One region of the Kitasatospora sp. NPDC054795 genome, then DNA from elsewhere that is predicted to be linked to it. Evidence: riboswitches for the same ligand, from Rfam matches in the RefSeq annotation. Region 1 holds a riboswitch; each other region holds the start of a gene.

Region 1 (10,213 bases):
TTCGGCCATCTCCACCAAGGGCGTCAAGGACGGGGAGTTCTACGTCCTCAACGGCCAGAAGATGTGGCTCACCAACGGCGGCACCTCCACCCTGGTCGCGGTCCTCTGCAAGACCGACGAGGGCGGCAACACGCCGTACAAGAACATGACCACCTTCCTGATCGAGAAGGAGGCCGGTTTCGGCCCGAACCCCACGGTTCCCGGCCTGACCGTGCCCGGCAAGATCGAGAAGATGGGCTACAAGGGCGTCGACACCACCGAGCTGGTCCTCCAGGACGTCCGCATCCCGGCCGACCGCATCCTCGGCGGCGTCCCGGGCCGCGGCTTCTACCAGATGATGGACGGCGTCGAGGTCGGCCGCGTCAACGTCGCCGCCCGCGGCTGCGGCGTCGCCCGCCGCGCCTTCGAGCTCGGCATCTCCTACGCCCAGCAGCGCTCCACCTTCGGCAAGAAGATCGCCGAGCACCAGGCGATCCAGTTCAAGCTCGCCGAGATGGCCACCAAGGTCGAGGCCGCCCACCAGATGATGGTCATGGCCGCCCGCAAGAAGGACAGCGGCGAGCGCAACGACCTCGAGGCCGGCATGGCCAAGTACCTCGCCTCCGAGTACTGCAAGGAGGTCGTCGAGGACGCCTTCCGCATCCACGGCGGCTACGGCTTCTCCAAGGAGTACGAGATCGAGCGCCTCTACCGCGAGGCCCCGATGCTGCTCATCGGTGAAGGTACTGCGGAGATCCAGAAGATGATCGTCGGACGCCGGCTCCTGGAGGAGTACCGGATCGCCGACTGATCCCCGGGCCGCCCGCCGACGGACCACGTCGCCGGGCGGCCCCCTCGAACCGCCGGTCGACGGGCGTGCGGGCCCGCGCCGGCGGAGCGCCGTGCCCCGTCACGGGCCCGGCCTGGTCCGCCTGGGTCCGGCACGGCCCTCCGGAAGCGGCCGCAGGGCGTACAGCTGCAACGACACGCCCGGCGGCCGCTTCCGCACACCCGCTTGCGGCCGCTACGGCCGTTTCGCCCCGCCGGGTTCCGTCGGCGCACCCGTTGAGACAAGAGTCACCAGCCCTGTCGGGTCCCTTGGGAACCGGACCGGGTCGAGCTACGGTCGTAGGAGTGGACGCGCACACGCGCCGCCACCGGACACATGAACGAGCAGGCGGGTTGCCCACCCACCGTGTGCTCCCGATAGCATCCACCGGGACAGCAAGCCGTCCCTCTATTACCGATCCCGCGGTGGCCCCCGTCCAGCGGCCATGATCCCCCGCGACAAAGGTCTTCGATGCCCATCAGCCCGTCCCCTCACACCTCCGTCACGGACCGCGATGCCCTCGCAGCCCCGACGGCCGGTCGGCGACCCCGCGTGACCATCGCGCGCGGAGCCACCCCCTGGTTCGTCCCCACTCTCGCCACGGCCGCCGTGACCACCGCCCTCACCCGGCGCAGCGGCAAGTGGGCCCTGGCTGCGGTACCCGCCTGCGCGCTCAGCGCGGGCATGCTGTGGTTCTTCCGCGACCCCGAGCGTGAGATCGGCACGGGCAGAGTGATCTCCCCCGCCGACGGCGTGGTGCAGAGCATCGACGCCTGGCCGGACGGCCGCACCCGGGTCGCGATCTTCATGAGCCCGCTCAACGTCCACGTCAACCGCGCGCCCCTGCCGGGCACGGTGACGTCGGTCGAGCACGTCGCGGGCGGCTTCGTCCCCGCGTTCAACAAGGACAGCGACCAGAACGAGCGGGTCGTCTGGCACTTCGACACCGAGCTCGGCGACATCGAGATGGTGCAGATCGCGGGGGCCGTGGCCCGACGCATCGTGCCGTACGTGGACGCCGGAACCAAGGTCGAGCAGGGCGACCGGATCGGTCTGATCCGGTTCGGGTCCCGGGTCGACACCTACCTGCCGGCCGGCGTCGAGGTCGGCGTCGAGGTCGGCCAGAAGACCACAGCCGGGGTGACGCGCCTTGACCGTGACTGATCCTGAGACAATCGTCGGCCTGGACGACGAGGAGACGGCCCTGCGCCGCCGCCGCTGGGCGCGCGACCGCGAGCTGCGCGCCCCGCGCTCTCCTCAGCACCTCTCCACCGCCGACTTCCTGACCCTGGGGAACGCCGTCTGCGGCTTCCTGGCGATCTACTCGATCACCACCGGGGTCCTGGTCCCGCACATCACCAACCCGGACGCCGCTCCGGACCGGCACAGCGCCGCCACCGCGGTCACGCTGCTGCTGATCGGCTCGATGTGCGACCTCTTCGACGGCCTGGTGGCGCGCAAGCTGCGCTCCTCCGCCCTCGGAGCGGAACTGGACAACCTGGCGGACCTGATCAGCTTCGGCATCGCGCCGGCCTACTTCGTCGCGGTCTGGGGCATGGTCTCCCAGGGCTCCAACAGCAAGCTGTCGGCGCTCATCGCCATCACGGTGCTGCTCGCGGTGGTCCTGCGGCTGGCCCGCTTCTCGGCCGTCAAGATGCGGCCCGGGGTGTTCCAGGGCATGCCCTGCCCGATGGGCGCGATGACGGTGATCGCCATCGTGCTGCTCGACCCGCCGTTCCTGCCCGGTCTGCTCGCCATCTTCGGCGCCGCGTACCTGATGGTCAGCCGGATCGAGTACCCGAAGCCGCAGGGGCTGCTGGCCACCGCGACGCTCTGCTGGATCGTGGTCTCCATCGGCTGCCTGGCCGCCTGGGCCACCGGCCTGCCCGGTGGCAACCAGCTGATGCACGTCGGCGCATTTGCCCAGATCACTCTCGCGGCGATGGCACCGCTTCTGGTCATCCGCCGCAAGGTGGGGCAGAAGGTCGGCGACGTCCGCGCCCGGCGGGCGGAGTCCCGGCTCGGCTGAGTCCCCGCAAAAGTCATAAGAGTCAGGGCCCGGAACCTGTTGGTTCCGGGCCCTTCTCGTATGTCATAACAATCGAGCGCCGCGGGTGCGGGACTCGGGCGCCGTCCGAGCGGAGACCCGAGCGAACCTCGACACGGACGCCGGAGCCGCCGTCGCGGTCACCGTGGACCCCGAACGTCCCCGCAAAAGTCATAAAACTCAGGCGCCACCAGTGTGCACGCTGAACGCCGAGCGGCGGGCCGCCCGGGCCACGCCCGGGTCCGGGTGCACGCCCGAGACCGCCGTCAGCACCGAGGCCGCCCGCGGGTGACCGGACTGCCGGGCCCGGGCGAACAGCCGGACCGGGTCGCCCGCCGAGGCGCCCTCGACATGACCCACCAGCAGCTCGGTCTCGCCGTGGTCGAGCACCGCGGCCGCGGTGTCCACCCAGAGCCAGGCCGCGTCCTCCGCGCCCAGTACGTCCGCCGGGGAGACGCCCTCGTCGGCGCGCTCCGCCAGCCACAGCAGCGCGTAGGGGCGCAGCACCGGCGCGTCCACCGCCGCGCGCACCGCCTGCTCGGCCGGGCCCCCGGCCACCCGCAGCGCCTCGAAGGCCAGTCCGCGCACCAGCGCGTCGTCGCCCCGGGCGGCCTCCAGCAGCTCGCCCACGGCCCGGTCCGCCGGACGGGCCGCGACCCACGCCCGGAACTCGGCGCGGGCCGGGCCCGGCGAGTAGTCCGCACACGCGTTCAGCAGCTCGAAGGCGCTCTGCTCGATGTGCCCGGCCGCGGTCTGCGCGACCGTGCAGATCTCCTCCAGCTTGGCCCGCACCGCCCAGTGGCCGAGCGGCGACAGCTCCGCGGCATCGTTCCTGCGCACCAGGGCGCCGACGGCCTCCAGGCCGTCGAGCATCCAGTCCAGGACGGCGGCCACGTCGGCCGGCGCGGCCGGGGTGTCGATCTGCGGCGCGCGGCAGGTACCGCGGACGGCGGAGACGGCCGAGGCCGCGTGCGGCACCGGAGACAGCCCCGGTCCGCCGAGGCCGGTGCCGACCCGGCGCTCGTCCAGGCCCCGGCGCAGCAGTTCCAGCAGTTCGCTCTCGGCGACGGGGCCGTCCACCAGGTGCAGGAAGGAGAGCAGCTGCGGGGCCTGGTCCACGGCCTGCCCGGCCAGCACGGCGAACACGCCGCGCAGCGCGGCGGGGGGCACCGGGGCGAGCAGGGTCCAGGCGTCGAACATCGCCGACCATCCGCGCACCACGGCCTCGTCGTCGTGCTCCCAGGCGTGCAGGCGCCAGCCGGGTCCGGCTCCGCCGTCCCGGGGCTCCACGAGGCCCACCAGCAGTGCCTGCCCCCATGCCTTGGCGGCGGCGCCGACCGTCATGGCCAGCGCCCGGCCGGCCTCGCGGGCGTCCTCGGGGAGCAGTTCGCCGCGCTTGTCGACCTCGGCCAGCTCACCGGCCCAGCGGGCGACGCGGACGGCGTCGACCAGCATCCGGCGGGCCAGCGGGGCCAGCTCGGCGGGTGCCGGGAAGCCCTCGGGCACGGGAACCCTGCCCCGCCCGGGAGCCGGAGCGGGCCCTCGCCGCCGGGGTACTCCGTTACGGGGGACACCCGCCCCGCCCGGCCTGCCACCGGCGGGCCGTTGGGCCGTTCCGGGGAGACGGGTCACCGTCGCACCGGTGCCGATCGTCGGCGGGAGCGGGGCATCACGGTCGCGCGGGTTCCGAGACGTCACGTCGAGCAGTCTTCCCCTTGTACCGGCCTTCTGTCACATCCGGTTGTCCGTACGACCGGGCGACCGGTGGCGGCACCTCCGCAAGATCGGGCAACAGCGGCAAACCGCCTGGCCGGAAACGTGTGACCTGCCCATGCCACTCGCATCATCCCGGTCGCCGGGAATGCTCGGGCGGTTACCGTGCGTACGGGTGGGGGGTCAGTGGCCGGGCAAATTGTTGTCCCTGACATCGAGGTGGTTTTCGCGCCGGTCGCACGGGGAATCCCCTTCCGCCGACTTCCGGCGGAGCTGTCCAGTCCGAATCCGGACGGATGACGAGCGGGACGGGGGGATCGTGCCGCGCGAGAAGTCGGACCGGCCGACTTCTCGCGCGCCTACGGCGGAATGGAGGAAACGTTCATTCGTGGGCAGGGGCGAAGCGCGCCGGAAAAGCCGGCGCGGCCCAGCCGGAAACGCCCGCACGAGGAGGGGGGCGAGGACGCGGCCAGTGGGTCTTGCGGGCCTCGCGGATCCCGTCGGACGGATCGGACGGATCGGCTCGACGGATCGGCTCGACGGGTCGGCCCGGACCTCGGCGGTGGGGCCGCGTTCCTATCCGCAGGGGCGGAAGCGGAGCACCGACCGCGGCACGTCCGGGAGACGTGCCGGCAGGACCCGCCGGCGGCGCCCTACAGCAGCGGCGTGAGCCAGCGGCGGAGCAGTTCGGTGTACCGGTCGGGAGCGGTGTTCCAGAGGGTGGCGTGGTCGGCACCGGGGAAGGCCTGGAGGCTGACCACGTCGCGACGGGCGGCGGCCAGCTTCTCGGCGGTGCCGAAGGGCGCGATCCGGTCCTCGGGGCTGTGCAGGAGAAGGGTGGGCACCCGCAGGTCGGTGCCCTCGGCGATGCGGGCGAAGTCGGCGAGGTCGACGCCCGTGCGGCCCTCCGCGGCCAGGGCCCCGAGCTCGGCGGCGACGCCCTGGAAGCCGGCCCGGGCGGCGTCCCGGCGGGCGGAGACCGGGAGGTCGAGCACCGGCGAGTCGAGGATGAGGCCGCTGACGGCGTGCGGCCAGGCGGTGCGGGCCGCGGTCTGGAGGGCCGTGGTCGCGCCGACGGACCAGCCGTAGAGGATCACCTTGCCCGCGCCGCTGTCGAGCGCCAGCCGTACCGCCGCCTCGATGTCGCGCCACTCGGTCTCGCCGAAGTGGCTGAGCCCGTCCGGGGAGGCGGGGGCGCCCCGGTCGCCGCGGTAGGTGACGGCGAGGGCGGGCAGGCCGAGCCGGTCGAGGACGGGGAGCACCGGGAGGGTCTGCTGGCGGTCGGCCTCGGGGCCGTGCACCAGGATCACCCAGGTACCGCGCTTGCCGTCGAGCCGCCAGGCGGGAAGGGCGCCGAGCTCGCCGTCGGCGGTGGTGTCGGTGAAGGGGAGGCCGAGTGCCTCGGTGGGGTCGCCGAGGTGGACCCGGGGAGTGAAGCGGACCTCGGTGCCGGGGGTGAGCGTGCCCCGGTCGGCGCGGAGCAGCGGGCGGGTGACGCCCCGCTCGTCGCTGTGCAGGACCTCCTCGACGACCGCGTGCCCGCCGTCCGCCCACTCGACCGCCCAGCGGCCGGGGCGCAGGCTCTCGGGGCCGCGGGTGAAGGTGACCCGGCCGGGGGAGAGGCCGCGGACCAGGACCGGCCCGGACTCCGGGACGGCGGCCACCGGACGGACCGTCCGGTCGGAGGCCCGACGGCCGATCACCAGCACGGCGGCCCCGACCGCGGCGGCCGCCACGACGGCGGCGGTTCCCCAACGCATTTCGCTCCCCGCTCTGTTGCTCACGGACCGGACGGTGTTCGGGCACCAGTTCACCGGCGCTCCGTCCGCCCGGCCACCGGGCTGGGCCGTCCGGGTCACCCGGGCGGCGGCCAGGCGGCGCTGAGGAGGTGTCGGAGGCGGGCAATGAGGGTGGTGGGGCGGGGCGGCGGCGGAGCCGGCGGCGCCCCGGTGGGAGGGGACGTGGTGTTCCCGGTGGAGGGCGGCCCCGCGCCGGGCGATCCCCCGGCGCGTCGGCGGCGTCCGCGTGTGACCAACCCCTCTGTGACCTCGGTTGACTCCCGGTTCGGGCCCGTGATGGGATCCTGGGGCCAAACGGAGGCATGGAGAGGAAGCCGGTGGAATTCCGGCGCGGTCCCGCCACTGTCACCGGGGAGCACGCTCGGAACATCGCCACGGCGGCCGTCGACGGCCGCTGGAAGGCTCCGGGGGTGCGTTCGACCCGGAAGCCAGGAGACTCTCGCCCCCGTCACGTCGATCCAGGGCGCGGACCCTGAGTGAGGACACGCACGCGATGCAGGCTGCCCCACCCCACCGGACTCCGAGCTGCCTTCCGCCGTGCCCCCGATGACCCCGCTCGGGCCCTCCTCCTCGCCGCGCCCGCTGGCCCGCGCCGCCGCGTTCGCGCTCGGCGCCGTCGCGGGCCATGTCGCCGACGCCCGCTTCGCCGACCCCCGCCGGGGCCATCCGGTGGCTGTCTTCGGCAGCGCCGCGACCCGGCTGGAGCGTCGGCTGTGGCGCGACGACCGCGGCGCGGGGGCCGGGTACACGGCGCTGTGCGTGGGCGCGGTCGCGGCGGGCGCGCTCGCCCTGGACCGTACGGTGGGCCGGCGTCCGCTGGGCCGGGCGGTGCTGGCGGCGGCCGCGACCTGGACAGTGCTCGGCGGCACCTCGCTGACCCGGGAGGCGCGCACCATCGGCCGCTCGCTGGCCGCGGGCGACCTCGCGGCCGCCCGGGAACGGCTGCCGCACCTGTGCGGGCGGGACCCGAGCGCGCTGGACGGGCAGCAGATCGCCCGGGCGGTGGTCGAGTCGGTGGCCGAGAACACCGCCGACGCCGTGGTGAACGCGCTGACCTGGGGCGCCCTGGCCGGCACGCCCGGCCTGCTGGCCTTCCGCGCCGTGAACACCCTGGACGCGATGGTGGGCCACCGCTCGCCGCGCTACGCCCGGTTCGGCTGGGCCTCGGCCCGGCTGGACGACCTGGCGGGCTGGCCGGGCGCCCGGCTGACGGCGCTGCTGACGGTGGCCGCCGCGCCCGAGCCCCGTACGGCCTGGCGGGTCTGGCGGCGCGACGGCTCCGCGCACCCGAGCCCGAACGCGGGCCAGGCCGAGGCGGCGTTCGCCGGCGCGGTGGGCGTACGGCTGGGCGGGGCGCTGCGGTACGGCGAGCGGGTGGAGCACCGGCCCGTACTGGGTGCGGAGCTGCGGCCGGTGACGGTGGACGACATCGAGCGCGCCTGTGCGCTCTCCCGGCGGGTGGGCGCACTGGCGCTGGGTACGACGGTCGCGGGGCACGTCCTGCTGCGGATGCTGCTGAGGAAGAGGGGACGGGCATGAGCAAGGCGCTGCTGGTCGCGGGGACGACCTCGGACGCGGGCAAGAGCGTGGTGACGGCCGGGATCTGCCGTTGGCTCGTCCGCCAGGGCGTGCGGGTCGCGCCGTTCAAGGCGCAGAACATGTCGCTCAACTCCTTCGTCACCGCCGACGGTGCCGAGATCGGCCGTGCCCAGGCGATGCAGGCCCAGGCCGCCCGGGTGGAGCCGGAGGCGGCGATGAACCCGGTGCTGCTCAAGCCGGGCGCGGACGGCCGCAGCCAGGTGGTGCTGCTCGGCAGGCCGGTGGCGGAGGTGGGCGCGCTGGACTACCGCGAGCGCAAGCCCGTCCTGCTGAAGCGCGCCCTGGAGTGCCTGGCGGACCTGCGCGACCGCTACGACGTGGTGGTCTGCGAGGGCGCGGGCTCGCCCGCCGAGATCAACCTGCGCGACCGCGACATCGCCAACATGGGCCTGGCGACGGCCGCCGCCCTGCCGGTGGTGGTGGTCGGGGACATCGACCGCGGCGGGGTCTTCGCGGCGATGTACGGGACGCTGGCGCTGCTGTCGGCGGAGGACCAGCGGCACGTGGCCGGCTGGTTCGTCAACAAGTTCCGCGGTGACGCGCGGCTGCTCGCACCCGGGCTGGAAATGTTGCACGGGCTGACCGGCCGTCCGGTGCTGGGCACGCTGCCGATGCTGCCCGGGCTCTGGCTGGACGCCGAGGACTCGCTGGACCTGTCGACGGTGGTGGACCGGGCGGACGGGCCCGGGCCGTACGGCGCGGACGTGCTGCGGGTGGCCGTGGTGCGCTTCCCGCGGCTGTCCAACTTCACCGACATGGACGCGCTCGCGCAGGAGCCGGGCGTGCTGGTGCGCTGGGCGACCCGCCCGGAGGAGCTGGCCGACGCCGACCTGGTGGTGCTGCCCGGGACCCGGGCCACCGTCGCCGACCTCGCCTGGCTGCGCGAGCGCGGTCTGGAGCCGGCGCTGCGGGCGCGGGCGGCGGCCGGGCTGCCGGTCCTCGGGGTCTGCGGCGGCTATCAGATGCTGGCGCGCTCGATCGTGGACGAGGTCGAGTCGAAGGCGGGGGCCGTCGAGGGCCTCGGCCTGCTGCCGACCCAGGTGCGGTTCGGCGCCGAGAAGGTGCTGGCGCGGCCGGTCGGCGAGGCGTTCGGGCAGCGGGTGGAGGGCTACGAGATCCACCACGGGGTGGTCACCGTCGAGGGCGGGGACACGTTCGTCTCCGACGGCCGGGGGCGGGGTCTGGACGGCTGCCGGGTGGGCCCGGTCTGGGGCACGACCTGGCACGGCGCGCTGGAGAACGACGGGTTCCGCCGCGAACTCCTGCGCGAGGTCGCCGCGTTGTCGGGCCGGGCGTTCGTCCCGGCCCCGGACACCTCCTTCGCCGCGGCGCGCGAGGCCCGGCTGGACCGGCTGGGCGACCTGATCGAGGAGCACGCCGACACCGACGCGCTGTGGAAGCTGATCGAGGGCGGGGTGCCGGCGGCCGGATCGCTGCCGTTCGTCCCGCCCGGGGCCCCTGGGAGTGACGCATGAGCCGGGTACGGCGGCAGTGCCGGGTACGGCAGCAGGGCCAGGCAGGATCACGCAACCGGGCAGGATCACCGAGCCGGGCAGGATCACAGGACCGGACAGTGCCGCGGGACCGGGCACGACAGGAGTGGGGTACGGCATGAGTGACGTCCGCTATCCGTTCACCGCGATCGTCGGCATGGCCGACCTGCGGCTCGGGCTGTTGCTGAACGCGGTCTCCCCGGCCGTGGGCGGCGTGCTGGTGCGCGGTGAGAAGGGCACCGCGAAGTCGACCATGGTGCGCGCGCTGGCCGGCCTGCTGCCGTCCATCGCCACCGTGGACGACTGCCGCTTCGCCTGCGACCCGGCCGCGCCCGACCCGCAGTGCCCGGACGGGCCGCACGTCTCCCCGCCCGCTTCCGAACGGCCGGCCCAGCTGGTCGAGTTGCCGGTCGGCGTGGCCGAGGACCGGATCGTCGGCTCGCTCGACCTGGAGCGGGCGCTGGCCGAGGGCGTCAAGGCGTACGAGCCCGGGCTGCTCGCCAGGGCGCACCGCGGCGTGCTCTACATCGACGAGGTGAACCTGCTCCAGGACCACGTGGTGGACCTGCTGCTGGACGCCGCCGCGATGGGCCGCTCCTACGTCGAGCGCGAGGGCGTGTCGGTGCGCCACGCGGCCCGGTTCCTGCTGGTGGGCACGATGAACCCGGAGGAGGGCGAGCTGCGGCCGCAGCTGCTCGACCGGTTCGGCCTGACCGTCGAGATCGCCGCCACCCGGGATCCGGCCGAGCGCGCC
Region 2 (10,213 bases), on a different contig from region 1:
CGCGGCGGCCCGGGTGCCGGTGAGCACGGTCTCGGCGTCCTCGCGGCCGGGCTCGCGCAGGTGGGTGTGGAGGTCGACCAGGCCGGGCAGGGCGATCAGCCCGGTGGCGTCGATCTCGATGTCCGCCTCGACCGTCAGGCCGGTGCCGATCTCCTGGATCACGCCGTCGGCGAGGTGGAGGTCCTGCGGGGCGCCGCCCAGGATCTTGGCGTTGCGGATCAGGTAGCTGGTCACTGGGCGGTCTCCACGGAGTCGGTGCGGGCGGTGTCGGCGAGGGTGGCTCCGCCGAGCAGCAGGTACAGGACGGCCATCCGGACGGAGACGCCGTTGGCGACCTGCTCGATGGCGGTGCAGCGCGGCGAGTCGGCGACCTCGGCGGTGATCTCCATGCCGCGGACCATCGGGCCGGGGTGCATCACGATCGCGTGGTCCGGCAGCTGGGCCATCCGGCGGCCGTTCATGCCGTAGCGGCGGCTGTACTCGCGCTCGGTCGGGAAGAACGCGGCGTTCATCCGCTCGCGCTGCACCCGCAGCATCATCAGCGCGTCCGTCTTGGGCAGCACGGCGTCGAGGTCGTAGCTGACCTCACAGGGCCAGTTCTCGACCCCGATCGGCAGCAGCGTGGGCGGGGCGACGAAGGTGACCTGCGCGCCGAGGGTGTTCAGCAGGTGGACGTTGGAACGGGCGACCCGGCTGTGCAGGACGTCGCCGACGATGGTCACCCGGCGCCCGGCCAGGTCGTTGGCGCTGCCCGGGTTGAGGTGGCGGCGCATGGTGAAGGCGTCGAGCAGCGCCTGGGTGGGGTGCTCGTGGGTGCCGTCACCGGCGTTGATCACACTGCCGTGCAGCCAGTCGGACTGGGCCAGCCGGGCCGGCGCGCCGGAGGCGTGGTGGCGGATGACCACCGCGTCGGCGCCCATCGCCTGGAGGGTCAGCGCGGTGTCCTTGAGGCTCTCGCCCTTGGAGACCGAGGAGCCCTTGGCGGAGAAGTTGATGACGTCGGCCGAGAGGCGCTTCTCGGCGACCTCGAAGGAGGTCTTCGTCCGGGTGGAGTCCTCGAAGAAGAGGTTGACGACGGTGCGGCCGCGCAGCGTGGGCAGCTTCTTCACGGCCCGGCCGGAGAGCTGGGCGAGCTCCTCGGCGGTGTCCAGGATCAGCAGCGCGTCGTCGCGGCTGAGATCGGCGGCGGAGACGAGGTGGCGCTTCACGCGGGTTACTCCGGGAGGTGCGGTTCGGAAGACTGGGGTGCCAGGGCCTGCGAGCTGCGGGCGGCGAAGTCGCGGTCGCCGACCAGGACGGCGTCCACGCCGTCGCTGTCGGACAGGCGCACCTGAACGGCCTCGCGCAGCGAGGTGGGGAGGTTCTTGCCGACGTAGTCGGCGCGGATCGGCAGCTCGCGGTGGCCGCGGTCGACCAGGACGGCGAGCTGGACGGCGCGCGGGCGGCCGATGTCGTTCAGCGCGTCGAGCGCGGCGCGGATGGTCCGGCCGGAGAAGAGCACGTCGTCGACGAGGATGACGAGCTTGCCGTCGATGCCGCCGGGCGGGATCTCGGTGTGCTCCAGGGCACGGGCGGGCTTCAGCCGCAGGTCGTCCCGGTACATGGTGATGTCCAGGGTGCCCAGCGGGATCTCGCGCCCGGTGATCTGGGCCAGCCGGCCGTGCAGGCGGCGGGCGAGGTGGACGCCCCTGGTGTGGATGCCGAGCAGCACGACGTCCTCCGCGCCCTTGGCGCGCTCGACGATCTCGTGCGCTATCCGGGTGAGGACCCGGGCGATGTCTGTGCCGTCCAGCACCTGGTGCGGTGCCCGGGGCGTCGGTTCATGGTGGGTGGTCATGCCGAAGCGGACCTCCTTCCCCGCCTCACGGGACGGGTCTTAAAGGATGTCTGGGACTGCCCCCGCCGACCGGGCGTGGGCTTCGGGCCATCCTAGCAGCGCGCCGGATCGCAAACAGACGGCCATCATTCCGCTTCCCGGGGTTAACACTCCGGACGCGCCGACGATGCGGGCCATTCGCACGACTGCCCCATTCGGCTTGACGCAACTACCTTACTCTACGTAACCTCACAGTGAGTTACGAGACGGACGTCGGACCCACCGGTAACGGCGTCGGCAATCGCCCGTGACCCACCACTGAACGCGAAGCAATCTCGTCCGGGGAGATCAATGTCCAGCGACTACGCGAAGCAACTCGGAGGCAAGCTCCGAGCGATCCGCACTCAGCAGGGTCTCTCCCTGCACGGTGTCGAGGAGAAGTCCCAGGGGCGCTGGAAGGCAGTCGTCGTCGGCTCGTACGAGCGCGGTGACCGTGCGGTCACCGTGCAGCGGCTGGCCGAACTGGCGGAGTTCTACGGCGTCCCGGTGCAGGAGCTGCTGCCCGGCGGTACGCCCGGCGGCGCGGCCGAGCCGCCGCCGCGCCTGGTCCTCGACCTGGAGAGACTGACCCAGGTCCCTTCCGAGAAGGCCGGCCCGCTGCAGCGCTACGCGGCGACCATCCAGAGCCAGCGCGGTGACTACAACGGAAAGGTGCTGTCGATCCGTCAGGACGACCTGCGCACCCTGGCCGTCATCTACGACCAGTCGCCGTCGATCCTCACCGAGCAGCTGATCTCCTGGGGCGTGCTGAACCCCGACGCGCGCCGCGCGGTGCGCGAGGAGGACGCGAGCTGAGGCTCGCCGCACCGGCTCCCGCCGGCGGATCCAGGGACGAACCGGCCTGATTTCCGGTCGTACCCGCAAGCAGAAACGTCACGGCGCGGCTCCCCTGTCCGGGGGCCGCGCCGCGGTGTCGGGACCCCGGGACGGGGCCCCGCGGCGGAGCCGTCAGCAGACCGTTCCCAGGCTGTAGCCGGGCTGCGCCGCCACGCCGTCCAGCCGGACCGGCCGCTCGGCCGGCGCCCACTCCTGCCCACCGCTCGACCAGGCCCAGGAGGCCTGCAGGTACTCCCCGCAGGAGGCGGCCGAGCCCTGCGAACCGTGCAGCACCGCGACGCCCGGCAGCTCCAGGGCCAGCCCGGTGCAGAGCACCGCGCAGACCAGCTCCAGGTCCTCGTCGTTGATCCGGACCACGCCGTCCTCCCACTGGAGGACCCGAGCCGCGGCGGTCAGCTTCCCGCCGGGCGCGTCCACCCGCAGGCGCAGCTCGTACACGCCGGCCCCCGCGCCGACCAGCATCCGGCGGAACACCTCGCCGCCGCGCTGGTAGGCGGCGCGCACCCAGGCGGCGTGCTCCTCGTCGGGCGCGCCCGCGCCCCCGTACAGGCCCCCGTCGAGCAGCAGGTCGGCATGGCAGAGCGTCAGCCCGTTCTCCCTGGCGCGGACCAGGCGGGGTACGAAGTCCCCGGCCAGCTCCTCGCCCTGATAGGCCAGCAGCTGGGCCTGCAGGGCCGGGTTGACCAGGTAGCGGTCGCGGGCGGCGGGCTCGGCCGGGTCCAGCCCGTGCAGCACGCAGAACTCCTCGAAGTCCTGCGGGTGGAACATCCGGGCCCGGACGGTGTCGAACCGCTCCAGCGCCTCGGCCAGCAACTCGGCGGTGTCGGCCAGGTAGCGCTCGTGGTCGGGGGCGTCGGAGATCCCCCAGGCGCGGGCCCGGGCGAAGTCCGCGGCGTTGGTCAGCACCCCGATGACAAAAGCCTGCTCGGCGCCGCCGGCCCGCTGTGGCCGGTGCGACGCCCGCACCGCGGGCCGCGAGCCGCCGGCGGTGCAGTCGGAGTTACGGCGGGCGCGACCCTTTTGACTCATCGGTGGCTCCTGGCTTCGGGGGTTGACGGTCCGCGGCACGCTCGCCGCTGACCGTCTTCCTCCCCATCCGCGCGCGCCGCACACGTACGGCGTGTCACAGGAATGTAACCACCGGTAATGCGGGGCCGCCGGGTCAGGGGCGGGGCGCCCGGGCCAGCTGGCGGGACTGCGCGACCAGGCGGCCGGACTCGTCCCAGACCTCCGCGTCCTCCTCGAAGTAGCCGCCGGCCAGGTTGCGGGTCGCGTGGGTGACCCGCAGCCAGCCGGGCACGGGCCTGGCGCGCAGGTGGACGGTCAGCTCGATGGTGGGCGCCCAGCCCGGCATGCCGAGGTCGAAGGTGACCGGCGGCAGCGCGTCGGCGACCAGCAGGAGCAGCAGCGGGTCGGGCTCGCGGCCGTCGGCGAGCCGGAACCAGCCCTGGATCCGCCCGTTGCCGGAGGGCTGCCCGAGCGCCCAGCCGATGGTGGCCGGGTCCAGCCGCAGGTCGAACCGCTCCAGCAGGGCGGCCTGGGCGATCAGTTCCTTGGGCGCGTGCTCGACGCCGATGCACTGGTCCGGCGGCGGCAGCTGCGGCGGCCGCGCGCTGGTGCGCACCTCGCCGTCGGCGGTGGCGAGGTCGCCGTGGCTGGCCACCACCCGCAGCCGCTCGACGCCGTCCTGGCTGAGCGAGGCGGTGCCGGTGGACAGGCCGCGGCCGGTGCGCAGCACCTCGGTGCGGACGGTGGCCGGGCCGGGGGTGGAGGCGGACAGGTAGTAACCACTGATCGACACCGGGTCCGGGTGGGTGCCGTGCTCCAGCGACAGCGCGTGTCCGGCCACCGCGAGCAGCAGTCCGCCGTTCACCCCGCCGCCGATCTGCCAGCCGGCGCCGAGCTCGGCGTCGTAGCGGCCGGCCTCCTCGGGGTGCCTGGTCAGGGCGATGCCCTGGTCGAACTCGCTGCGGATCGCGGTGGTCATCTGGGGGGACCTGCCCTTCACGCGTGGTTCCGGACGTCAAGTTACTGACAAGTAGGTCCCCACCCTACGCCGACCGGGTGAAACGCGGAACGGCCGCCGGACACCTGTTCGGGTCCGACGGCCGTCCGCGAGGTCCACCCGTCTACCGGCGGATGCTCGGCTTCAGCTCCAGGAAACGGGCGAGCATGCCGTTGACGAAGGCCGGGGAGTCGTCCGTGGAGAACTCCTTGGCGATCTCGACGGCCTCGTCCAGGACGACGGCGTCCGGGACGCCGTCCTCCCAGATCAGCTCGTAGGCACCGAGCCGCAGGACGTTGCGGTCCACGATCGGCATCCGGTCGAGCGACCAGCCGACGGAGTACTGCTCGATCAGGTCGTCGATGCGACGAGCGTGCTGGACGTACCCCTCGATGAGCTCCATGGTGTACTCACCGACCTGCGGGGTGCCCTCGTCGGGCCTGGGCTCGCGGGCGCGGGCCACCCAGTCGGCGAGGACCTGCTGCGGGTCGACCCCGCGGTGGTCGGCCTCGAAGAGGATCTGGAAGGCCCTGGTGCGGGCCTTGCTGCGTGCGGCCGACACGGACTTACTTCACCCGGCCGAGGTAGCTGCCGTCGCGGGTGTCGACCTTGACCTTCTCACCCTTGGTGACGAAGAGCGGCACCTGGATCTCGGCGCCGGTCTCCAGGGTGGCCGGCTTGGTGCCACCGGTGGAGCGGTCGCCCTGGACGCCCGGCTCGGTCTCGGCGATGGTCAGCTCGACCGCGGCCGGGAGCTCGATGTAGAGGACCGAGCCCTCGTTCTGCGCGACGAGGGCCTCGAAGCCCTCCAGCAGGTACTTGGCGGCGTCGCCGACGACCGACGGCTCGATGGTCAGCTGGTCGTAGGTGTCCATGTCCATGAACACGAAGTTCTCGCCGTCCTTGTACGAGAACTGCATGCCGCGCTTGTCGACGTTGGCGGTCTCGACCTTGGTGCCCGCGTTGAAGGTCTTGTCGACGACCTTGCCGGTCAGGACCTCCTTGAGCTTGGTACGCACGAAGGCCGGGCCCTTGCCGGGCTTGACGTGCTGGAACTCGACGACGGACCAGAGCTTGCCGCCCTCCAGCTTGAGGACCATGCCGTTCTTGAGATCGTTCGTGGAAGCCACGGGCGCACTAACTCCTGTATAGCTGTCAAGGAACCAAGGGATTGCGTCCTGCCTCCCACGGCCCCGGGGGGCCGCGGTCACAGGGCGAGGAGCTCCTTGGTGGTGATGGTGAGCAGCTCGGGCCCGCCCTCTTCGAGGGGGCGCACGACGAGCGTGTCCTCGATCCGGACGCCGCCCCTGCCCGGGAGGTGGACCCCCGGGCCGACGGTGACCGGCACGCGGCTGTCCAGTTTACCCATGTCCGACGGACCGAGGCGCGGCGCCTCCCGGATCTCCAGCCCGACGCCGTGGCCCACCGGGTGCGGGGAGGCCTCGGTGTGGCCGGCCGCCTCCAGGACCTGCCGGGCGGCCCGGTCGGGCACGCACTGCTCCACGCCCGGTCCGAGCGCCTCCCGCCCGGCCCGCTGGGCCCGGAAGACCAGCCGGTGCAGCTCCACCTGCCAGGGCGCGGGGGCCGCGCCGATCACGAAGGTGCGGGCGGTGGAGACGCCGTAGCCGCGGTACTGGGCGCCCATCACCACGGTCAGGAAGTCCCCCTCCTCCACCCGGCGGTCGGTGGGCTGGTGGGCGGCCTGGCCGGAGTGGCTGCCGGTGCCGACCGAGACCGGGAAGGCGGCCCGGTCGGCGCCGTGGTCGATCATCCGGCGCTCCAGCTCCATCGCCAGGTGCCGCTCGGTGCGGCCGACCAGGATCGACTCCAGCAGCTCGCCCAGCGCCTGGTCGGCGATCTCGGCGGCGATCCGCAGGTCGGCGATCTCGTGCTCGTCCTTGACCACCCGCAGCCGCTCGACCGTCTGGCCGAGGTCCACCAGCCGGGCCCCCTCGGTCAGGCCGCCCACCGCCCGGTGCCGGGTGACGGTCAGGTCGTGCTCCTCCACCGCCAGTCCCGACACCCCGGACCGCGCGGCGACGGCCGCGACGGCCAGCGCGGAGTCCGACCCGGCCGCCACCGGAAGCCGGGTGACGTCCGGGGCCATCAGGTGCTCCCCGGTGTCGTCCGGCGGCAGGTCGTCCGGCAGCGCGAGCAGCGCCCGCTCCCTGGTCAGCAGCAGGCTCGCCCCGCAGGGCGCGCAGCCCGTCAGGTACCGCACGTTCGCCGCGCGGGTGATCAGCGCCGCATCGGCCCCGGCCGCACTGCAGTGCTCCCTCACCCGCTCCCGCCGCCCCGCGTACGCATCCGCCATGCGTCGAGCCTACGAACCCCCGGCCCGAAGCGCCCGCCGAGCACCCCCGGCAGAACCCCCAATACCCCTTGCGCGCCCCCCTGCGCGACCGCGGCACCGTCCCCCTCGGACCCGCGCCCCACCCCCACGCAGCGTGCCGCCGAGGGGCCCCGCGCCCCCGCCGGCCCCTCGGATCCCCTACCGGTCGCTACGTTCCGTCACAAAACTGTCACTGCCGGTCCTGTGCGAGTACGACCCGGTCGCCGGCCGGCACGTCGACCTCCGCGAGGAGCGCCGACCCGGGGCGCACCCGGCCCCCGGAACGCGAACGGCGCCTCCCCACCGCGGGGAGGCGCCGTTCCGGCGTGCGCGGGCAGGCCGCTGCTCGCGGCCGGGTGGCTCAGGAGCCCTCGGGCGTCCAGCGCTTCTCGACCCCGGCGAGTTTCCAGTACCCGATCGCGATCGCCCAGACGACCACGAACAGCCCGGCGATGGCGTAGCCGACGTTGTCCAGTGAGATGTCGGCGATGAAGCCGGTGACCGGGTCGGTCAGATCGAGCTTCTCGTGCAGCACCCCGACCAGCTCGATGGTGCCGATGACGAAGGCCACCGCGATCGACAGACCGGTGATGGTCAGGTTGTAGTACACCTTCCGCACCGGGTTGGCGAAGGCCCACTGGTACGCGAAGTTCATGAACGTCCCGTCCAGGGTGTCGAACAGGCTCATCCCGGCCGCGAACAGCAGCGGCAGGCAGACGATCGCGTACCAGGGCAGCCCGGAGGCGGCGCCCGAGCCGGCCATCACCATCAGGGTGACCTCGGTCGCGGTGTCGAAGCCCAGGCCCAGCACCATGCCCACCGGGAACATCTGCCCGGGCCGGGTGATCGAACGGGTCGCCCGGTTCAGCACCCGGGCCATGAAGCCGCGCGAGTCGAGGTGCGCCTCCAGCTCCTTCTCGTCGAACTTCCCGGCCCGCATCGAGCGGAACACCCTGAGGATGCCGAGCAGCGCCGCCAGGTTGAGCGCGCCGATCAGGTAGAGGAACACGCCGGAAGTGGTCGTCCCGATCACGCCGAGCCACTTGTGGGTGGTCGACTCGTCGTCCATCAGGGTGTTCGCCAGCTGCGCGCCGCCCGCCACCAGGGCGGCCATCAGCACCACCATCGAGGAGTGTCCGAGGGCGAACCAGAAGCCCACCGAGACCGGCCGCTTGCCGTCCGCCATCAGCTTGCGGGTGGTGTTGTCGATCACCGCGATGTGGTCGGCGTCGAAGGCGTGCCGCATCCCGAGGGTGTACGCGGTGATACCCAGGCCCACCCCGAAGACCTGGGTACCGACCGCGTACTTCTCGGGTGCGACCAGGAAGATCAGCGTGCCGAAGGCCACCACGTGCATGGCCACGATCACCGCCATCAGCCCGGCGGTACGGACGGTGTCCTCGCGCCGCCACTGGAAGCTGGGCAGCGCGGAGGGGGCCGGTTCGGCCCCGGCGGCAACGGTTTCGGGCAGGGTCATCTGCGGATCACGCTCCAGCACCTCGTGGAAAACCTCGTGAGATGCCGTGGCCGGTCTCCTGGCTGACGGGACGCCCGTACCCGCCTTCCCAAGCGCGCGAGGCGCCCAGTGGCTCCATGGGTACGGACGACGTTCCTCCGCGGACGGAGGAACGACCCGATCACAGTGGCGAGGGCCGCTCCGGGCTGGGACCCCTGAGGGTCCGTCACCGGTCTTCCCGAGCACCACGGCGGGGAACACCGTAGGGGCCACGCCCGACCCGTGCAAGGTTGCGCACCTGCGCAGGTGTCCAGGATCACAGACCGCCGCCTGCGAGAATGTCCGCATGCATCTCGTACCGGCCGACCGCGCGGGCCACCGCACCATCGACGGGCACCGGGTCTGCGAGGCCATCGCCGCGATCGGCGACCCGGCCCACGTCCGGTCCTGGGCCGAGCGGTTCTCCCTGCTCGCCGACCCCGGCCGGCTCGCCCTGCTGCTCGCCCTCCACCGGGCCGGGCCGCTCGCCGTCACCGACCTCGCGGTCGCCACCGGCATGCGCGACCCCGCCGTCTCCCAGGCCCTGCGGCTGCTCCGCACGGCCGGCGTGGTCACCGGCGACCGGGACGGACGCGTGGTGCGCTACCAGCTCGTGGACGAGGCCATGCGCCCCCTCCTCGACGAGTGCGTCGCCGGCGAACACCACGAGCCCACCGCGGCCACGGGCTGACCCACTGGCCCGGCCCCGGAACCGCGCCGCGGCCGGAGCGGATGAGTACGATCATGACGTGCCGTCCCGCCCCCACGCCTGGCCCGCCGACCGGTGGAACACCCGACCGGTCAGGGCCCGCGTGCTGGCGGTCGCCCGCACCCTCACCTCGGCCACCCGGGTCCTGGACGTCCTGACCCTGCTGAACCCGGACGGCATCGAGCGGTACTTCACCGTCAACCCCGGCTCCGCCTTCGCCGACCGCGCCCTGGACGAGTACCTGCACGGCCTGCCCGGCTTCACGGTGCTGGACTGGGAGGACGCCGTCAGCCGCCGCTTCGACCTGGCCGTCGCCTGCGCCGTCCACTCCTCCATGCACCGGCTGGACGCCCGCCTCGTCGTCCTCCCGCACGGCGTCGGCTACAACCGGCTGGTCACCGAGTCCACCGGCGACACGGTCACCGCCGCCGGCCTGTCCCGCAACGAACTCACCCACCGCGGCAGGGTGTTCGTGGACGTCCTCGGCCTCTCCCACCCCGAGCAGCTGGACCGGCTGCGGGTCTCCTGCCCCGAGGCGCTGGACGTCGCCCGGGTGGTCGGCGACCCCTGCTTCGACCGGATGCTCGGCAGCCGGCGCTCCCGCGACGGCTACCGCGCCGCGCTCGGTGCCACCGGAGGCCGACGGCTCGTCGTCGTCAGCTCCACCTGGAGCGAGCACTCCCTGTTCGGCCGCCGACCGGACCTCCCCCGGCGGCTGGTCCGCCGGCTCCCCGCCGACGAGTACACGGTGGCCGTGGTCCTGCACCCCAACGTGTGGAGCCGCCACGACCCCGAGGCGCTGCTCGACGACGCCCGCCGGATGGGCCTGCTCCTGATCCCGCCCCACCAGGGCTGGCAGGCCGCGCTCGTCGCCGCCGACTGCGTGATCGGCGACCACGGCTCGGTCACCGTCTACGGCGCCGCCCTGAACCACCGCACCCTGCTCGTCGCCACCGGCG
Region 3 (10,213 bases), on a different contig from region 1:
GGCCCGGGCGCGCTACAGTCCGGTGCCATGAGTGAGTCCGTACGCCCGCCCTTCGGGAACTTCGCCTCCGCGGTGGCCGCGCTGGAGGCCGGCGCGGAGCTCGCCGCGCCCGTCGCCGACGCGCTGAAGAACTGGGACGACCAGGAGGCCGCCGTCTCGGTGCTCTACGTGGACAGCGATCCGCAGAAGGCGGACACCGCCGTGTTCTGCGCGGCCTACGACACCCCGCCGGAGCTCTCGGCGAACTGTGTGGTGGTGGCCGCCAAGCGCGCCGGGGAGGTGACCCTGGCCGCGTGCCTGGCCCTGGCCACCACCCGGGTGGACGTGAACAAGGCAGTGCGCACCCACCTGGGGGCGCGCAAGGCGTCCTTCGCGCCGATGGACACCGCGGTCGAGCTGACCGGCATGGAGTACGGCGGAATCACCCCCGTCGGCCTGCCCGGCGACTGGCCGCTGCTGATCGACGAGGCGGTGGCCGCGGCCCCGTGGGTGCTGGTCGGCAGCGGGCGGCGGCGGGGCAAGCTCATCCTGCCCGGGTGGGCGCTGACGAAGCTGCCGGGCGCCCGGGTGCTGCCGGGTCTGGCCGGCAGCACCGGCTGACCGACCCGGCGACACCAGGGCCCGAGCCCGGGGTCAGCGGGCCCGGGGTCAGCGGGCCCGGGGGGCGAGACCGACCGGGCAGACCACCGGGGTGCCGTGCACCGGGTCGGTGAGGATCACGCTCTCCACCCCGTACAGCTCGCGCACCAGCTCCGGGGTGACGATGTCGCGCGGCGCGCCCTGGGCGGCCACCTCGCCGTCGCGCATGGCCACCATGTGGTCGGCGTAGCGGCAGGCGGTGCTGAGGTCGTGCAGGACCAGGACGACGGTGCGGCCGCGCCCGGTCGTCAGGCCGCGCACCATCTCCAGCACCTCCAGGGCGTGGCCCATGTCCAGCGCCGAGGTGGGTTCGTCGAGCATCAGGATGTCGGTGTCCTGGGCGACGGCCATGGCGATCCAGGCGCGCTGGCGCTGGCCGCCGGAGAGGGTGTCCAGCGGGCGGTCGGCCAGCTCGTGCAGGTCGGCGGCGGTGAGCGCGTGCTCGACCGCCTCGGCGTCGGCGGCGGACCACTGCCGCAGCAGGCCCTGGTGCGGCTGGCGGCCGTAGCGGACCAGGTCACGGACGGTCAGCCCGTCCGGGGCGGTGGCGGACTGCGGCAGCAGGCCGATGATCCGGGCGATCGCGCGGGTGGACAGCGAGGTCAGCGGCTTGCCGTCGAGCAGCACGGCGCCGGAGCGCGGGGCGATGGTCCGGGCGAGGCCGCCGAGCAGGGTGGACTTGCCGCAGCCGTTCGGGCCGACGATGACGGTGACCTGCTGCCGCGGCAGTTCGAGGTCGAGCTCGCGGACCACGATGGTGCGGTCGTGGCCGAGGCTGAGCGCGCTGGTCGCCAGCCGGGGCGCTCCGGCGGCGGTCCCGGCGGGCGCGGTGGTCGCGGCGGGCGCGGTGCGGGCGGTCATGCGGTCCTCCGGGGACGGGTGGTGAGCAGCAGCCAGAGCAGGTACGGGCCGCCCACGACGGCGGTGACCAGGCCGGCCGGGACCTCGATCGGCGACAGGACGGTGCGGCCGAGCAGGTCGGCGAGCAGGGTGAAGGCGGCTCCGGCGGCGGCCGAGGTGAGCACCGGAACGCAGCGCGGTCCGGCGATCCGGCGGGCGGCCTCGGGCGCGGCGAGCGCGATCATGCCGAGCGGTCCGGCGACGGCCACCGCCAGGCCCGCGCAGACCACGGCGACCATCAGGACGCCGACCCGCAGGCCGCGCACCCGGACGCCCAGCCCGGTGGCGACGGCGTCGGAGAAGCGCAGCAGCGACAGCCGGCGGCCGAGCAGCACGGCGGCGGGCAGGCAGACCAGCAGGCCGAGCAGGAGCAGCCCGACGGCGTCGGCGTCCCGGCTGTTGAGGGTGCCGACCGTCCAGGCGTACGCGGAGTTGGCGGCGTCGATGGCGGCGCGGGAGAGCATCAGGTTGGTCACCGCGCCGAAGACCGCGCCGATGCCGAGGCCGACGACCAGGAAGCGGTAGCCGTTGCGGCCGGCCCCGCCACCGAGGGCGAAGGCGAGCGAGGCGGCGGTGGCGGCGCCCACCAGGGCGGCGGCAGAGGGCAGCAGTTGGGTGGCGACGCCGGTGACGGAGGCGACGGCAAAGGCGGTGGCGCCCTCGTTGAAGCCGACGGTGTCCGGGGTGGCCAGCCGGTTCTGGGCGAGGGTCTGCATCAGGCAGCCCGCGACGCCGAGGGCGGCGCCGACGGCCAGTGCGGCCTCGGCGCGGGGCAGCCGCAGTTTCTCCACCAGCAGCACGTCGCGTGCGGTGCCGTCGCCGAAGGCGGCGCGCAGGGCGGTCACCGGGTCGAGGTTCGTCTCACCGACGGCCAGGCAGACGGCGGTCACCGCGACCAGGACGAGCAGCAGGGCGGCGCCGCCGAGCAGCGGCCGGACCGGGACGAGCACCGAGCGGCCGCCGAGGGCGAGCAGCCGGGTGCCGGGCGGGGTCGGCAGCCGGGTCGCGGCCGGGGGCGTGTCGGGGCTCGCGGCGTTCTTCGCGGCGGCGGCTTTCGCGGTCTTCACGGTGGAGGTCACAGCGCGGGCATTCTGTGCGAGCGGACGACGGCGACCAGGACGGGGGCGCCGCACAGGGCAGTCATCACGCCGAGCGGCATCTCGTACGGGCGGGCCACCAGCCGGGAGGCCACGTCGGCGAGCAGCACGACGGCGGGCCCCAGCAGGGCGGAGACCACGAGCAGCCGGCGCAGGTCCGGACCGACCAGGGCCCGGGCGGCGAAGGGCACCACCAGGCCGACGAAGGAGACCGGTCCGGCGATCGCGGTGGCGGCGCCGACCAGCAGGGCGACGGCGGTCACCGCGAGGGCGCGGGCCCGGCGGGGCTTGTGGCCGAGGCCGGTGGCGACGTCGTCGCCGAGGCTGAGCGCGGTCAGCGCCGGGCCGGAGAGCAGGGCCAGGACCAGACCGAGCAGCAGCACCGGCAGCACGGCCAGCAGTTGGTCGGTGCCGCGGCCGGCGACCGAGCCGATGGTCCAGAACCGGATCTCGTCGGCGGCCCGGGCGTCGGACAGCAGCAGGACGGAGGAGCCGGCGTTCATCAGTCCGCTCAGCGCCGCGCCGGCGAGCACCAGGCGGACGGGGTCGTCGCCGGCGCCGCGCAGCCGGGCCGCGCCGAGCGCCAGCAGGCAGCCGGCGGCGGCGCCCAGCACGGCGACGTACGGGCCGACGCTCGCGGCGCTGGCGCCGAGCACGATCGCGATCACGACGGCGAAGGAGGCGCCGGTGCTGACGCCGAGCAGGCCGGGCTCGGCCAGCGGGTTGCGGGCGGCGGCCTGCAGCACGGTGCCGGCCACGCCGAGCGCGAGCCCGACCGCGAGGGCCACCGCGGTCCGCGGGACGCGCAGGTGGAAGACGGTGAACCGGGAGTCGGAGTCGCCGTCACCGAGCAGGGTGACGAACGCCCGTGACGGCCCCACGTCTCCCGCGCCGAGCAGCAGGCTCGCCAGCACGGCGAGCAGCAGTATCGCGCCGGCGGGCAGCAGTCCGCGCAGCAGGAGTGATCGGAATGTCACACCGGGCCTCCCCGTCAGGGCCTTACGTATGGTTAGGCTAACCTCAGAAAAACGGTTCGTCCGTAAACTACCATTCCTCGGAGAACACCCATGCTTGGCACCCGCTTTACCAAGACCCTGCTCGGAACGGCCGTCGCCGGCGCCCTCGCCCTGGGCCTGACCGCGTGCGGCTCCTCGGGTTCCGGCAGCTCCGCGGGTGGCTCCGACTCCTCCTCCACCGCCGCGAAGGGCGGCAAGCGCAGCATCGATACAGCCTTCGGCGCCGTGGAGGTCCCGGCCGAGGCCAAGAAGGTCGTCGCCCTCAACGACACCTCGCTGGACACCGCCCTCTCGCTCGGCGTCACCCCGGTGGGCACCAGCGCCAGCCGCGGCGGCACCACCGCCCCCGCCTACCTGAAGGCCGACGCCGTCCCGCTGGTCGCCACGGTCAAGGAGCCCAACATCGAGGCCATCCTCAAGGCCGGCCCCGACCTCATCCTGGCCTCCTCGGGCATCGAGAAGTCCCAGTACGAGAAGCTCTCCGCGGTGGCCCCGACCATCGTCCCCAAGGCCGGCGACTGGCGCTCGGTGCTCGCCGTCTACGGCGACGCCCTCGGCCACAAGGACGACCTGACCGCCAAGCTGGACGCGCTGGACAAGCGCGCCGCCAAGGCCGGCGAGGGCAGGACCGGCAGCGCCGTCGTGATGCGCTGGATGCCCAACGGGCCGATCGTGATGAACACCACCAACATGCCCGGCGACCTGCTGAAGAAGGCCGGCGCCGGCACCATGCCGATCGCCGACGGCCTGGGCGCCCAGCCCCACTCGGACCCGCTGTCCCTGGAGAACCTCAACAAGGCCGACGCCGACCGGGTGTTCGTCGCCACCCTGAACGCCGAGGGCGAGAAGGCCCTGGAGACCGCCCGCAGGCAGGAGGCGTTCACCCGCCTCAAGGCCGTCGGCACCAACCAGCTCATGGGCGTCGACGGCCAGGTGTGGAGCAGCAGCTCCGGCCCGATCGCGGCGGAGAAGGTCGTCGAGGACATCGAGAAGGCCTTCGGCGCGAAGTAGTCGCCCCGGCCGGGGAATTACCCCCCCCCGAGCATTCCGAAGGGCCGTCGTCGCAGCGAATGCGGTGACGGCCCTTCCGGCCGTTCCCACCGGCGGCGCGGGCGAGCGGCAACGCGTTGTGAACGGCGGACCCCCGGGCAGTTGCCCGGGGGCCCGCCGTCATGCCTCCAGGACCAGCCGCAGGAGTTCGCGCAGCGACCCGCGCTGCTCGGCGTCGAGCCGGGCCAGCGGATCGCCGGCGAAGGGCATGCGGGCGCGCAGATCCGCGGCGACCTCGCGGCCGGCGGCGGTGGCGGCGACGTGCTTGACGCGACGGTCGGCGGGGTCGACGCTGCGCTCGACCAGGCCGCGGGACTCCAGGCGGTCGACGATCACCGTCACATTGGACGGCTCCGCATGCAGCCGCTCGGCGATCCGGCGCGTCGGGACCGGAACCTCGGCGGCGAGCAGCGCCTTGGCCTGCAGCGCGGTCAGGTCGTGGGCCGCCGCGGCCGCCTCGGACTCCCGGCCGTAGCGGCGGTTGACGGCCGCGAAGAGTCCGACGATCTCCTGGGTGAGGTCATCCGATGGGTGGGACATGACCACCAGACTATCCAGGTGCTTGACAAAGTGAAATGTCAGCCCACATAGTTATGGATCATATTGGTTATGATCCATAAGCACTGGGAGTACAGCGAGATGAGCGACCGGACCGTCCTGATCACCGGCACCTCCTCCGGCATCGGCCTGGCCACCGCCGTCGCCGCCGCCCGCGCCGGCTGGCACGTCATCGCCACCATGCGCAACACCGCCAAGGCCGGCCCGCTGCTGGCGGCCGCCGAGGAAGCCGGGGTCACCGTCGACCTCCGGACGCTCGACGTCACCGACCCCGCGTCGGCCGAAGCCTGCCTGGCCGGCGTCGACCGGCTGGACGCGCTGGTCAACAACGCCGGCGCCGGCCACATCGGCACCCTGGAGCAGGAGAGCGTCGACGACGTCCGCGCCGTCATGGAGGTCAACTTCTTCGGGGTGCTGCACGTCACGAAGGCCGCCCTGCCCCTGCTGCGGGCGAGCAAGGGCCGCGTGCTGACCGTGACCAGCGTCGGCGGCGTGGTCGGCCAGCCCTTCAACGAGGCCTACTGCGCCGCCAAGTTCGCGGTCGAGGGCTACATGGAGTCCCTCGCCCCGGTCGCGGCCACCGCCGGTGTGTCCGTCAGCGTCGTCGAGCCGGGCGCGGTGGCCAGCGAGTTCGTCGGCAACGTGGGCCTGACGGACGACGCGACCGAACAGGCCGGGCCGTACGCCCCGGCCCTGGCCGCCTACCTGGACCGCACCCGCGGCGCCTTCGCCAACGCCCAGGCGGCCGAGGACGTGGCCGCCGGGATCCTCGACCTGCTCGCCGCGGAACGCCCCGCTTTCCGGATGCTCACCTCCGACGCCGCCCGGGCCTTCGCCGGGGTCAAGCTCAAGGACCTCGACGGCTCGGCCGTCCAGGGCCTCACCTCAGGCTGGGTCGCCTAGGCGATCACCGGGGCAGGAGGCCCGCGAGCGGCATGATGGCCGGGACCGGGGTGGGCGCGGCAAGGCCGCCGCGCCCACCCCGGCCGCCGTCAGCCGGCGAGCTCCCCGCGCAGCAGGCGGGCGGCGGCGACCAGGCTCTCCAGGGAGGCCCGGGTCTCCGGCCAGCCGCGGGTCTTCAGCCCGCAGTCCGGGTTGACCCACAGCCGCTCCGCCGGGACCGCCGCCAGGCCCGCGCGCAACAACGAGACGGCTTCGTCCGCGCTGGGGACGCGCGGGGAGTGGATGTCCCAGACGCCGGGGCCGACCTCGCGCGGATAGCCCGCCCCGGCCAGCTCGCCGGCCACCTCCATGTGGGAGCGGGTGGCCTCCAGGGAGATGACGTCGGCGTCGAGGTCGTCGATCGCGGTCATGATGGCGCCGAACTCGGCGTAGCACATGTGGGTGTGGATCTGGGTGTCGGCGCGGACGCCTGAGGTGGCGAGGCGGAAGGCCTCGGTGGCCCAGTCCAGGTACGCCGGGCGGCCGGCGGCCCGCAGGGGGAGGGTCTCGCGCAGGGCCGGCTCGTCGACCTGGACGACGGCGGCGCCGGCCGCCTCCAGGTCGACGACCTCGTCGCGCAGGGCGAGGGCCACCTGCCGGGCGGTGTCGGCGAGCGGCTGGTCGTCGCGGACGAAGGACCAGGCGAGCATGGTGACCGGGCCGGTCAGCATGCCCTTGACCGGGCGGTCGGTCAGGCCCTGCGCGTAGCCGAACCAGTCGGTGGTCATCGGGTGCGGACGGGAGATGTCCCCGGCCAGCACCGGCGGGCGCACGTACCGGGTGCCGTAGGACTGCACCCAGCCGTGCCGGGTGGCGAGGTAGCCGGTGAGCTGCTCGGCGAAGTACTGGACCATGTCGTTGCGCTCGGGCTCGCCGTGCACCAGGACGTCCAGCCCGGCCTTCTCCTGGTAGGCGACGACCTCGCGGACCTCCGCCTCCATCCGCTCCCGGTAGGCCGGGGCGTCGATCCGACCCGCCGTCAGATCGGCGCGGGCGGTGCGCAGTTCGGTGGTCTGCGGGAAGGAGCCGATGGTGGTGGTCGGCAGCAGCGGCAGCCCGAGCCGGGCGCGCTGGGCCTCGGCCCGCACCGGGTAGGGCTGGGCGCGCCGGGTGTCGTCGGCGGTGACGGCGGCGGCGCGGGCGCGCACCGCCGGGTCGCGGGTGATCGGGGAGTTGGCGCGGGAGGCGAGGTCGGCGCGGTTGGCGGCGAGCTCGGCGGTGATCGCGCCGGTGCCCTCGCGCAGGCCCCGGGCGAGCAGCGCCGCCTCGCCGGCCTTCTGCCGGGCGAACGCCAGCCAGCGGGCGATCTGCGGGTCGATGTCGCGCTCCGCGGCGGCGTCGATCGGCACGTGCAGCAGCGAGCAGGACGGCGCCACGTCGACGGTGCCGGCGAGGCCCAGCAGGGTCGCCAGGGTCGCCAGCGACTTCTCCAGGTCGTTGATCCAGATGTTGCGCCCGTCGATCACCCCCGCCACCAGCCGCTTGCCGGGCAGGCCGCCGACGGCGGCGAGGTCCTCCAGGTTGGCGGCGGCCGGGCCGGTGAAGTCCAGCGCCAGGCCCTCGACCGGGGCCTTGGTCAGCACCGGCAGCGCCTCGCCGAGCCGGTCGAAGTAGCTCGCGACCAGCAGCTTGGGCCGCTCGGTGAGACCGCCCAGCTCGCGGTAGGCGCGCGCGGCCGCGTTGAGCTCGGCCGGGGTGCGGTCCTGCACCAGCGCGGGCTCGTCCAGCTGGACCCACTCGGCACCGGCGGCCCTCAGGTCGGCGAGCAGCCGGGCGTAGACGGGCAGCAGCCGGTCCAGCAGGGTGATCGGTCGGAAGTCCGCGGCCACCCCGGGCGCCGGCTTGGCGAGCAGCAGGTAGCTGACCGGGCCGACCAGCACCGGCCGGGCGGCGTGGCCGAGCAGCAGCGCCTCGCGCAGCTCGCCGACCGCCTTGGCCGGGTTCGCGGCGAACACCGTGTCCGGGCCCAACTCCGGCACCAGGTAGTGGTAGTTGGTGTCGAACCACTTGGTCATCTCCAACGGAGCGACGTCCTGGTTGCCGCGCGCCATCGCGAAGTACCCGTCCAGCGGGTCGGCGTCGACCGCCTCCCGGTGCCGCGGCGGGATCGCACCGACCGCCACGGTGGTGTCCAGCACGTGGTCGTAGAGCGAGAAGTCTCCGGTCGGGACCTCTTCGATGCCGGAGTCGGCGAGCTGCTGCCAGTTCCCCCGACGCAGGTCGGCGGCGGTCGCCAGCAGCGCCCCCGCGGTGACCGTGCCCTTCCAGTACCCCTCGATCGCCTTCTTCAATTCACGGCCCCGGCCCTGACGGGGGTAGCCGTGGGCGGTGGCGACGCTCGCCGCGGCTGCGGACTTCGTGGTCAAGGGACTCTCCTTCGCGAGTCTGGATCCTCAAGTGCCCGGTGACGGCACGAGGACGCGAAGGGATGACGGACCGGACGGACGACCGCACCCGTGCGCGGCTCCGCCCGATATGGTCGCCGACCCGCCCACGAGGTCACCGGATGGCCGGGCGCGAACGCTCGCGCACGGGCAGTGGCAGGTCTTCGGACTCGCGGGCACACCCACCTCGGCCGAAACCGGGGCGGACACCTACTGGCCGTCGCTTCCCAGACCCGTCCCGGGTCCAGTGCGTATGACGGCGGTCGTTCCCACTCACCGCTGCGGGGCAGTCCCGGACTGGCCAGTTGAAAGGCGTCACCGGGTTCCCTCTTACGACGCGCCTGCCTGGCGGACAGGGCGAACCAGCTGCACCGCCAGCTTAGGGGCAAACCGTCGGCGCCGAGGCGGAAATCTCGCAAGGCGTCCGCGTGCTGAGACGCGGGCTCCGCGCCCGCTCCCGGGCGGCGCACCCGGGAGCGGGCGGCAGAATGTCTCCCATGCGGCACATCTTCGTCATCGGCATCGGCGCGGGCGACCCCGACCACCTCACCCTGCAGGCGGTCAAGACGATCGGTCGCACCGACGTCTTCTTCATCCTCGACAAGAGCGAGGAACGGCAGGATCTGATCGGGCTGCGTCGCCGGATGCTGGCCGACCACGGACGGCCCGGGCACCGCGTGGTCGAGGCGCCGGACGCCGAACGGGACCGCACCACCCCCGCGTACGCGGCCGCCGTGGACGACTGGCGCGTCCGCCGCGCCGATCTGGTCGAACGGCTGGTCGCCGAGCACCTCGGCCCGGGCGAGAACGGCACCTTCCTGGTCTGGGGCGACCCCGCCCTCTACGACAGCGTCATCGCCGTGGTGGACGACGTGTCGAACCGGGGCGGCGTGCCCTTCGCGTACGAGGTGATCCCGGGCATCAGCAGCGTCTCCGCGCTCGCCGCCCGGCACCGCACCACGCTGACCCGGGTCGGCCGACCGGTGCAGATCACCACCGGCCGCCGCCTCGCCGAGGGGTTCCCCGAGGGGGTGGACGACGTGGTGGTGATGCTCGACGGCCGGGCCGCCTTCGCCGGGATCGACCCCGAGGGGCTGGAGATCCACTACGGCGCCTACCTCGGCACCCCCGACGAGGTGCTCGTCTCCGGTCCGCTCGCCGAGGCCGCCCCGCGCATCCGCGAGCTGCGTGAGCGGGCCCGGGAGCGCAAGGGCTGGATCATGGACACCTACCTGCTGCGACGCTCGGACGGCTGACCCGACGCCTGACGGAGGCCTGACGGGCCGCAGTGCACCACCGTGCGCGCCGAACCCGTACCGGCTTCCCTGACACCGCGGACCTGCCGTCGACCATGCAGTCGGGCTTCCTGCCAAGTCCGGGGCACCGGCCCGCCGCGTCGGGCGGCAGCCTCAGTCCAGGAGCTTCGCCACCACCCGGTCGAGCGCGCGGAGGTCCTCCGGCGGCAGCGCGAGCAGCGCGTCCGGCGGCGTGGCGAGGATCCCGGTGGCGAGCGCGGCCTTCGCCTCGCCCTCCTCGGTGAGGTGGACCAGCTTGGAGCGCCGGTCCGCCGGGTTGGTGATGCGCTCGGCGAGCCCGCGCCGCACCAGGTCGTCCACGATGACGCTGG

Evidence for each region. Region 1 has a riboswitch for cobalamin ahead of ACWGJO_RS04595 (cobalamin biosynthesis protein). Riboswitches for the same ligand answer to the same signal wherever they lie in the genome.
Region 2: linked by a shared signal. The riboswitch ahead of ACWGJO_RS32755 (HoxN/HupN/NixA family nickel/cobalt transporter) and the one ahead of ACWGJO_RS04595 (cobalamin biosynthesis protein) in region 1 are both predicted to bind cobalamin.
Region 3: linked by a shared signal. The riboswitch ahead of metE (5-methyltetrahydropteroyltriglutamate--homocysteine S-methyltransferase) and the one ahead of ACWGJO_RS04595 (cobalamin biosynthesis protein) in region 1 are both predicted to bind cobalamin.

Annotation. Positions count from the first base shown of each region.
Region 1 is NZ_JBSHAP010000008.1:17,774-27,986, forward strand. Features, by position in the region: gene ACWGJO_RS04570 (acyl-CoA dehydrogenase family protein) at 1-790, shown strand, start outside; gene ACWGJO_RS04575 (phosphatidylserine decarboxylase) at 1,280-1,972, shown strand; gene ACWGJO_RS04580 (CDP-alcohol phosphatidyltransferase family protein) at 1,959-2,837, shown strand; gene ACWGJO_RS04585 (hypothetical protein) at 3,036-4,361, opposite strand; gene ACWGJO_RS04590 (alpha/beta hydrolase family protein) at 5,222-6,328, opposite strand; cobalamin riboswitch at 6,675-6,806, shown strand; gene ACWGJO_RS04595 (cobalamin biosynthesis protein) at 6,914-7,906, shown strand; gene ACWGJO_RS04600 (cobyric acid synthase) at 7,903-9,441, shown strand; gene ACWGJO_RS04605 (putative cobaltochelatase) at 9,578-10,213, shown strand, end outside.
Region 2 is NZ_JBSHAP010000121.1:12,753-22,965, forward strand. Features, by position in the region: gene ACWGJO_RS32710 (dihydroorotase) at 1-234, opposite strand, end outside; gene ACWGJO_RS32715 (aspartate carbamoyltransferase catalytic subunit) at 231-1,208, opposite strand; gene pyrR (bifunctional pyr operon transcriptional regulator/uracil phosphoribosyltransferase PyrR) at 1,214-1,837, opposite strand; gene bldD (transcriptional regulator BldD) at 2,168-2,671, shown strand; gene ACWGJO_RS32730 (hypothetical protein) at 2,825-3,742, opposite strand; gene ACWGJO_RS32735 (thioesterase family protein) at 3,876-4,700, opposite strand; gene nusB (transcription antitermination factor NusB) at 4,843-5,280, opposite strand; gene efp (elongation factor P) at 5,285-5,848, opposite strand; gene ACWGJO_RS32750 (M24 family metallopeptidase) at 5,926-7,032, opposite strand; gene ACWGJO_RS32755 (HoxN/HupN/NixA family nickel/cobalt transporter) at 7,412-8,527, opposite strand; cobalamin riboswitch at 8,559-8,771, opposite strand; gene ACWGJO_RS32760 (ArsR/SmtB family transcription factor) at 8,853-9,236, shown strand; gene ACWGJO_RS32765 (hypothetical protein) at 9,295-10,213, shown strand, end outside.
Region 3 is NZ_JBSHAP010000017.1:50,631-60,843, reverse strand. Features, by position in the region: gene ACWGJO_RS08870 (YbaK/EbsC family protein) at 28-600, shown strand; gene ACWGJO_RS08865 (ABC transporter ATP-binding protein) at 649-1,500, opposite strand; gene ACWGJO_RS08860 (FecCD family ABC transporter permease) at 1,497-2,618, opposite strand; gene ACWGJO_RS08855 (FecCD family ABC transporter permease) at 2,615-3,613, opposite strand; gene ACWGJO_RS08850 (ABC transporter substrate-binding protein) at 3,704-4,663, shown strand; gene ACWGJO_RS08845 (MarR family winged helix-turn-helix transcriptional regulator) at 4,823-5,242, opposite strand; gene ACWGJO_RS08840 (SDR family oxidoreductase) at 5,312-6,163, shown strand; gene metE (5-methyltetrahydropteroyltriglutamate--homocysteine S-methyltransferase) at 6,253-8,568, opposite strand; cobalamin riboswitch at 8,725-8,969, opposite strand; gene cobF (precorrin-6A synthase (deacetylating)) at 9,084-9,842, shown strand; gene ACWGJO_RS08825 (MarR family winged helix-turn-helix transcriptional regulator) at 9,996-10,213, opposite strand, start outside.